Regions from separate parts of the Fictibacillus sp. b24 genome, predicted to be linked through region 2. Evidence: riboswitches for the same ligand, from Rfam matches in the RefSeq annotation. Region 2 holds a riboswitch; the other holds the start of a gene.
What was found. A riboswitch is a leader RNA that binds a small molecule or an ion and turns the genes downstream of it on or off. The one in region 2 is predicted to bind glycine.
Positions count from the first base shown of each region.

Region 1: linked by a shared signal. The riboswitch ahead of gcvT (glycine cleavage system aminomethyltransferase GcvT) and the one ahead of QUF49_RS00820 (amino acid permease) in region 2 are both predicted to bind glycine.

Region 1 is NZ_JAUCES010000005.1:1,560,369-1,565,072, forward strand. It holds gene QUF49_RS08015 (YqhG family protein) at 1-355, opposite strand, end outside; gene QUF49_RS08020 (DEAD/DEAH box helicase) at 324-2,021, opposite strand; glycine riboswitch at 2,139-2,224, shown strand; gene gcvT (glycine cleavage system aminomethyltransferase GcvT) at 2,397-3,497, shown strand; gene gcvPA (aminomethyl-transferring glycine dehydrogenase subunit GcvPA) at 3,519-4,704, shown strand, end outside.
Region 2 is NZ_JAUCES010000005.1:134,144-138,847, forward strand. It holds gene QUF49_RS00815 (S8 family peptidase) at 56-2,461, shown strand; glycine riboswitch at 2,693-2,771, shown strand; gene QUF49_RS00820 (amino acid permease) at 2,903-4,249, shown strand; gene katG (catalase/peroxidase HPI) at 4,327-4,704, opposite strand, start outside.

The sequences.
Region 1 (4,704 bases), 1.4 Mb from region 2:
ATGGCTGCAGCGGCACTTGTGCACCTTGTTGGGGAACAGACTCATATAGGCGAATAAAAGATGCAAGCTTTTTCGTTGAGCCGAATATTTGGTGCAGCCGTGGTGATCCAAAATGGATAAATTCACCTTTCCCATCAGGTGCTTGCTGTTGTCCTGTTACGAGTGTCAACGTCATCGGATTTGGTGTACCGCCGGTTTTCTCAAGATAATGCCAGTAGAACGGGCGATTCATTAAAACTTTGTCTAGTTCTGTGGTCAATTGAACTTTCATATAACTAAAGTTCTTTTCTAAGATTCGGCATTCATTTGCATCAAAATATCGTTCAAGAAAGCGATGTATCTCGTGCTGCTGCATGCTCTTCCCATCCTTTCTGTTTTATTCCGCCGTCGAGGTTGATTAAGGAAGCAAGATTGTCCATCTTCACTCGAATCTCACCTTCACTATCAGACGTGTTCATGATATCTGCAATATGACGTTCAATATTTTTAATCTCAAATTTTGTTAAGATCTCATCTAGCTCTCCGATAACACTTTCAAATAGATTAATTTTGTTGTATAGCAGGTTTAAAATGTGCTCTTCAATTGTGTTTTGAGTGGCAAAGTTGTAGATATGAACATCACCTTGCTGACCGATACGGTGGATACGTCCGATACGCTGCTCAATCCGCATGGGGTTCCATGGCAGATCATAGTTTATGATGTGCTGACAGAATTGAAGGTTAATTCCTTCTCCACCTGCTTCAGTTGCAATCAATACTTGAGCACGTGTTTTAAAGAGATGAGTCATCCAATCTTTTTTACTTCTTTTAAATCCGCCTCTAAACGGAACAGAAGAGATGCCATGCTGCTGCAAAAACCACTGTAAATACAATTGAGTAGCACGATACTCTGTAAAAATGATGACCTTAGAATCAATGGATTGAATCAGTTCTAAAGCTTTTAATGCTTTGGAGTTTTGTTCGACCAACTCAATTTTCTTCATCAATTCCACGATTCTGTTTTCCATCAAGGTAGTAGGAACTTCTTTTTGCAGCATATTTTTGAGTGTTAAAAAAACAGCTTCACGTGAACTGCATGCTTCACGCTGCAATGTAACGATAGAGAACTTACTTCTCTCAAAGTATGGATCACGCTTTAGTTTGGAGATTTCATCGTAAAGGTCACGTTCGGTTTTTGATAATGTAATAGGTATCGTTTTGACGAGCCGCTTCGGCCATTTTAGACCCGTTTCTTCTCTTCTGTTACGAACCATAACCTTGTTAACAAGCTGTTTGAGCTTTTCTTCATTTTTCAGCGAAGATTTATCTTCTTTAAAATCTTTATCAAAGTTCTCTCTGTTTCCTAGATGCCCAGGTTTTAATAAAGATACGAGATTAAAAATCTCCTCAACTCTATTTTGTACGGGAGTGGCTGTTAACAACAAGCAGAACTTCTTTTTTAACAGCTGTACAAATTCATAGTTTTTTGTTTTTTTGTTTTTGAGTTTGTGTGCTTCATCTATAATAACAAGATCATAATCCTGATTTAGCACGATATCACGGTGGGGAGCACGCTTGGCAGTATCAATCGAAGACACAACAACGTCGCATTGTTCCCAGACGTAAGCTTTTTTCTGTGCAATAGCAGGTATAAAGAACTTTTGATTCAATTCATTTGTCCATTGAATAACAAGTGAAGCTGGAACAAGAATTAGAATCTTTTTTGCCAGTCGTCTAATCATGTATTCTTTTAATATTAATCCTGCTTCAATCGTTTTTCCTAGTCCAACTTCATCTGCCAAAATTGCTTTTCCGTTCATCTGTTCTATAACGGTTGTTGCAACGTCCAGCTGATGAGGCAGAAAAGTCATCTGTGGCAGATGATCTGGAGCTTGAAGTCCTAGAAAATCAGGAATTGCCAGGTGATGTTCTGCCTCTAATGCTAAGTTATACAATTCCCAATTGGCCCAAGGTCCATCTTCTTCCACGCGCTTAAAAAAGTCATCGTGCCAATCTCGCTGAAACTGAACGTCGATTTTCATAACGGATTTCCTTTCTTTAAAAAAGTTCGTTGCCATTCCATTTGTAAAAATGATAGGATAATAATGTAGTAAACATAGTAATAGTATGTGCGACCTTGGACAATAACATACTCGCGAATGAAAGTAAGAGGAGAGACTGCGTTAGCGGCGCCGAAGGAGCAAACAATTGTGAAACTCTCAGGCAAAAAGACTCTTGCTAGACGCATCTCTGGAGAGTGCTTTTTAATAGATGAAAGCCACCAACGAAGAAACTCAATGATATTTTGAGAAACTTACAGGTTGCAGGACAGAGGATCCCATTTTAAGGGGTCTTTCTGTCCTTTTTTTGTCCAGAAAAGTCCGAAAATTTTTAAGTATGAAAAAGGAGGAATTCACATGGCTACATTGTTACGAACACCGCTATTCGAAACATACAAAGAACACGGTGGAAAAGTAATTGATTTTGGTGGTTGGGAATTGCCTGTTCAGTTCTCAAGCATTAAAGAGGAACACGAGGCTGTTAGAACAAAAGCAGGTTTATTCGATGTATCTCACATGGGAGAATTTGATGTACGAGGACCGAATGCATTATCGTTCCTGCAATATACGATGACCAATGATGTTTCTAAACTTCAAAACGGCCAGGCTCAATATACGGCTATGTGCTATGAAAACGGCGGTACAGTGGATGATCTTTTAATTTATAAAAGAGATGAAAACGATTACTTGCTCGTTGTGAATGCCTCTAATATTGAAAAAGATTTCGAATGGCTAAACAGCAAAAAGCCAGAAGGTGTAGAACTTGTAAATGTTTCTCCTGAATATGCACAGCTTGCAATCCAAGGACCTAAAGCAGAAGAAATTTTACAGAAGCTAACAGATACAGATCTTTCTGAGATCGGATTCTTCCGTTTTAAAGAAGATGTATCACTAGCTGGAATCTCCGCCCTTGTTTCTCGAACAGGCTATACGGGAGAAGATGGCTTTGAAATTTATTTAAAAACTGAACATGCAGAAAAGCTGTGGAGATCTTTGCTTGAAGCGGGCCATGAAGACGGCTTGCGCCCGGCTGGACTCGGGGCGCGCGACACTTTACGCTTTGAAGCTAAACTTGCTCTATACGGTCAAGAACTTACAAAAGAGATCACTCCAATAGAAGCTGGTATCGGATTCGCAGTGAAAACAGATAAAGAAGCAGATTTTATCGGCAAAGAAGTACTGGCAGAACAAAAGAAAAATGGAGCGCCAAGGAAGCTTGTCGGCATTGAGATGATCGATAAAGGTATCCCGCGGTCTCATTATGAAGTATATAAGGGCGATGTGAAGATTGGAGAAGTTACAACCGGGACACAATCGCCAACATTAAAGAAAAATTTAGGCCTTGCTTTGCTTGAAAAGGACTTTACAGAGCTAGGTACTGAAGTGGAAGTACAGATTCGCCAAAAACGCTTAAAAGCAAAAGTTGTTGCTTCACCATTTTATAAACGAGGAAAATAGAGTTTTTAAGGAGGAGAAACCATGACATTCCGCTATTTGCCAATGACAGCCCAAGATAAAAAGGAAATGCTTGAAACGATTGGAATTGAAACGACAGAAGATCTTTTTCAAGATATTCCAGAAGAAGTTCGCTTTAAAGGACGTTTACAAATTGAGGAAGCTTTGTCTGAGCCTGAGCTCGTGAAAGAAATGGGCCGTTTGGCTGCGTTAAATAAAAATACAAAAGAACATGCATCATTCTTAGGAGCTGGTGTGTATGATCACTATACTCCATCGATCGTAAATCATATGCTTCTTCGCTCTGAGTTTTACACAGCATATACGCCATATCAGCCTGAAATCTCACAAGGTGAACTTCAAGCGATCTTCGAATTCCAAACGATGATCTGTGAATTAACCGGTATGGATGTTGCCAACTCTTCCATGTATGATGGCGGAACTGCACTTGCTGAAGCGGGTCTTCTATCTGCAGCGCAAACTCGCAGAAAGAAAATCGTTGTATCCAAGTCCGTTCATCCAGAATCTCGTGATGTACTGAAGACTTATGCTAAAGGACAGCATCTACAAGTAGTAGAAGTTGAAATGGAAGATGGAATGACTTCACTTAACGCTTTGCGTGCTGAAGTGGATGAAGAAACGGCATGTGTAATCGTGCAATATCCAAACTTCTTCGGACAGATTGAACCGTTAAAAGAGATTGAAGAAATCGTTCATGGAGCGAAAGGAATGTTTGTTGTTTCTTCAAACCCGCTAGCTTTAGGTGCCCTCACTCCTCCAGGGAAATTTGGTGCAGATATCGTCGTAGGTGACGCACAGCCATTTGGTATCGCTCAAGGATTTGGCGGTCCTCACTGTGGATATTTTGCTGTAACAACTAAACTAATGCGTAAAGTTCCTGGTCGACTAGTAGGTCAAACACTTGATGAAGACGGAAAGCGCGGCTTTGTATTAACGCTTCAAGCGAGAGAACAGCACATCAGACGTGATAAAGCAACAAGTAACATTTGTTCAAACCAAGCGCTAAATGCTCTTGCTGCATCCATTGCCATGACAGCTCTTGGAAAGCAAGGTGTTAAAGAAGTGGCTCACCAAAATATCCAGAAAGCACACTATGCAAAAAAAGTGCTTGAAGAAAAAGGCTTTAAAACAGCTTTTAATGGACCGTTCTTTAACGAATTTGTCATTGAATTAAAGTGTTCTGCAAAAG
Region 2 (4,704 bases):
AGTAAGTTTTAGAGGTTAAAAAATATTAAATAGGTATTATGAGAGGGGATGTATCATGGGCATAAAAAGAACATATTCAAGAGTTGTTTTTAGTTTCCTGGCATTTGTATTAGTTTTTTCGGTCTTTAGTTTTAGTGCCGCTGCAAATGGAGTTAATCAATCACAAACCCAAGTAAGAGAGTTGGCTTTAGCTCCGATTTTTGGAGATATGGAACTTTCCTCGAGCAGGCCGACTTCTGTCATTGTTGAGTTAAAAGCAGAGTCTATTGTTGAAGCAAAACATAAAGGAAAGAAACAAACAAAGGCCGGCTTGAAAGCGGAAAGAGGGAAAGTTATTGGCGCTTTGAAAAAAGCTGTGACAAATGCAGATGTAAAAAGAGAATATGACTATGTGTTCTCAGGATTCTCAGTTAAACTGCCTGGCAATGAAATTGTGAAACTATTAGCTATTCCAGGAGTAAAAGCTGTATATCCAAACGTTTATTATACGGCTGATGTGATCTCTTCTAAAGAAATCACTGCAGAAGAATTTAGTCCTGCTATGATGGATAGCGCTCCGTTTATCGGGTCTAATGATGCGTGGAAAGCGGGTGTTACTGGAAAAGGTGTGACAGTAGCAGTCATTGACACAGGTGTTGATTATACACACCCAGATCTGGATCAAGCGTTCGGTGAATATAAAGGTTATGACTTTGTAAACAACGATAACGATCCACAAGAAGGCCCAGGTCAATACCACGGGACACACGTTTCTGGTACAGTAGCGGCGAATGGTGCTATCAAAGGGGTTGCACCAGATGCTAAATTATTAGGTTACCGTGTATTAGGCCCGAACGGCGGTACGACAGAAGATGTTGTGGCCGGTGTTGAATTAGCCGTGCAAGACGGTGCTGACGTTATGAATCTATCGCTAGGGAACTCGTTGAACAACCCTGACTGGGCGACTTCTATTGCACTGGACTGGGCGATGGCAGAAGGGGTAGTGGCTGTAACTTCTAACGGAAATTCTGGTCCGAATAACTGGACAGTAGGATCTCCAGGGACTTCTCGTGATGCGATCTCTGTTGGGGCTACTCAATTACCGTATAATGTATTCACTGCAAAAACAACATCATCTGATGGTGTTTCTTATGCCTCTTCAGCTGTACAAGGGCATCCTTCAGAGGCAGACTTGCTTGCCTTAAACGATCAAGATTTTGAACTGGTAGACGTAGGTTTTGGTACACCTGCTGATTTTGCAGGCAAAGATTTAACAGGTAAGATAGCATTAATCAGCCGTGGAGCCGGAATTCCATTTGTTGATAAAGCAATAGAAGCGAAAAAAGCCGGTGCAGAAGGTGCGGTTCTTTATAATAATCAAGCTGGGAGCATGCCTTTAATCCCAGGAATGGCTGTTCCAACGATAATGTTGAACCAAGCTGATGGACAGGCACTCCTTGCAAAAGTGGATGATGTTACAGTGAGTTTTGAAATTGAATTTGCTAGTGCTGTAGGAGAAACAATGGCTGACTTCTCTTCCCGTGGACCAGTGACACATACTTGGATGATCAAGCCGGATGTTTCTGCACCTGGAGTGAATATCGTTAGTACATTCCCTGGAAATAGTTATGCAGCGTTACAAGGAACAAGTATGGCTTCACCTCATGTTGCTGGTGCTGCAGCATTATTATTACAGAAGCACCCTCACTGGGGAACGGATGATATAAAAGCTGCATTAATGAACACTGCAGAAGATATGATTAATCCAGCAACAGGTGAAGTGTACCCGCATAATACGCAAGGAGCAGGAAGCATCCGTGTTGTTGATGCATTGAATACTAAGACTCTTGTAGCTCCTGGCAGCCACTCTTTCGGGAAATTTGTAAAAGACAGTGGCAAACAAACTGAAAGACAAAGCTTTGAAATTAAAAATCTTTCAGATAAAACGAAGACATATAGCTTTAAAGTAGAATTTGCAGATAATCCAGACGGAATTAAAGTAATGACAAGCAATAACCTGAAGGTGAACGCAAATAAGTCTCAACAGGTGAACTTCAATGTTCAAGTTGATACGTCTAAATTAAAGCCAGGTTATTATGAAGGAACAATTAAAGTAAGTGACGGTAATCAAACTATTGATGTTCCGACGATTCTTTTTGTTGGTGAGCCTGATTATCCACGTGTAACTGGTGCATTTATGGAAAAAGAAGCAGAAGGTTCATACTATGTTGGTTCTTATTTACCTGGCGGGGCCGAGGTATTAAGGTATGATGTTTATATGCTAGGGCCAAATAATTCAATTGGTGGGTTTGTGGATACAATCGGTTTATTTACAAATGCTCAAGCTCCGTATCATGAATTTTCATGGGATGGTACCGTGCAAAAGGGAACAACCTTACCTAATGGGGATTGGGTATTAGGAGTATATGTAGAAAAAGCTGGTGTTAAAGAGTATAAAGCTTATTTAGTAACAAAAAATTAATAACTAAAATAGGAATTCCAGCCAAGCAGTTGCTAGCTGGAATTCTTTTTTATAATCAACTAATCTATAACCAACAACAATCTTTAAGACTGTTAAATGGTGTTTTAAAGGCTAGCCCAGTATCAAACATTTGACAAAACCCCAACTCCGTAATAGTATTAAAAACTATATTCAGAACTACTAAAAATATATAGATAGCAAGCTATGATTGCTGTGGGTCGTACTACAGCAGGAGCAGCTTCTGGAGAGACCGCTTGGTAAGCGGCGCCGAAGGGTTCACCATCTCAGGCAAAAGGACAGAAGAGTATTGAAGTTTGACTTTGTTGTGCCTGTAATTTATAGCGCAGTAATGCTTTTTTAATATTCTAATGTACAAGAGATTGGAGATTCTTCCAGTCTCTTTTTTACGTTTTATTTTCATCTTAGAAGGAGGATTCATACGTGTCACAGCATGAGTTAAAGAGAGATTTAGCCAACCGTCATGTGCAGCTGATTGCCATTGGCGGAACGATTGGTACGGGATTATTTTTAGGTTCAGGTAAAGCAATTGAGCTTGCCGGGCCGTCTGTTATATTTGCTTATTTGATCGTTGGGATCGCCTTGTTTTTTATGATGAGGGCGCTAGGGGAGTTGTTGCTTTCTAAGGAAGGGTATGAGTCGTTTACCGATATTGCGGAGGACTATCTTGGACCACGGGCTGCGTTTATCACAGGATGGACGTATTGGTTCTGCTGGATCATGACAGCAATGGCTGATGTGATTGCGGTCGGTGTCTATGTGCAATATTGGTTTGACATACCACAGTGGGTTCCGGCGATTGTCTGTTTGTTGCTTTTACTTGGGCTTAACCTTTTAACGGTTAAGCTTTTCGGGGAATTGGAGTTTTGGTTTGCTTTGATCAAGGTGGTTACCATTCTCGCATTGATTGTAATAGGGGTTGTTTTGCTCGTGATTGGTTACCAAACCGATGCGGGAGCTGTTTCAATGAACAATCTGTGGGAGCATGGAGGTCTATTTCCAAATGGAATGACTGGATTTTTACTTTCGTTTCAGATGGTTGTGTTTGCGTTTGTTGGAGTGGAATTGGTCGGTGTGGCGGCGGCGGAAACGTCTAATCCCAGAAAAAATATTCCTTCTGCCATAAATAAGATTCCACTTAGAATTTTGTTTTTCTACGTCGGCGCTTTGATTGTCCTTCTTTGCATCAATCCATGGACACAATTAAACGCAGCGGAAAGTCCTTTCGTTAAAACGTTCAGCTTAATAGGAATACCGCTTGCGGCTGGAATAATTAATTTCGTTGTTCTGACATCTGCGGCATCTGCGTGTAACAGCGGATTGTTTTCAACGAGCCGGATTCTATTTACGTTAAGCAAGAGTGAGCAGGCGCCTCAATCTTTTAAAAAACTGACTAAAAATCATGTGCCTGGAAACGCGCTTTGGATATCTGCCGTTGTCGTTTCAGCGGGAGCGCTCCTGAGTAAGCTGATTCCAGAGCAGGCATTTGGGATTGTAACAACAATCAGTGCGATCTGTTTTATCTGGGTGTGGAGCGTCATCTTAATAAGCCATATTAAATATCGAAAACATCGTTCAGATCTCCACAAAAAGTCAGCATTTAAAGCACCTTTTGCGCCATTCATTAACTATGTGGTACTAGCACTGTTCGGGCTGATTCTAATCGTGTTGCTCGTTGCAGATGCTACTCGTCCGGCTTTATTGCTGACACCATTGTGGTTTATTTTATTATTTGTACTGTATCCAACTAAAAGAAAAACTACGCCATAACTATAAAAAGCACCTAATTCTGACTGCTCTGAAGCAAAAAATTTACTTCAGCCATCTGATTAGGTGCTTTCATTTATCTATTGTTTTATTTTTATATCAAATCGATCAGCGTCCATCACTTTTACCCAAGCTGCGACAAAATCACGTACGAATTTTTCTTTGTTGTCATTCTGTGCATACACTTCAGCTAAAGCGCGAAGCTCTGAGTTAGATCCGAAGACAAGGTCAAAGCGGGAAGCTGTTCGCTTCACTTCTCCTGTCTTACGATCGCGGCCTTCATATTGGTTGAAGCCTGTTGATTTCCACTCAATACCCATGTCGAGCAGGTTCACGAAAAAGTCGTTCGTTAGCGTGCCGACACGGTCTGTGAATACGCCGTGTTTCGTGCCTTGATGGTTTGTCCCAAGAACACGCATACCTCCGAGCAGGACTGTCATTTCAGGAGCAGTCAGACC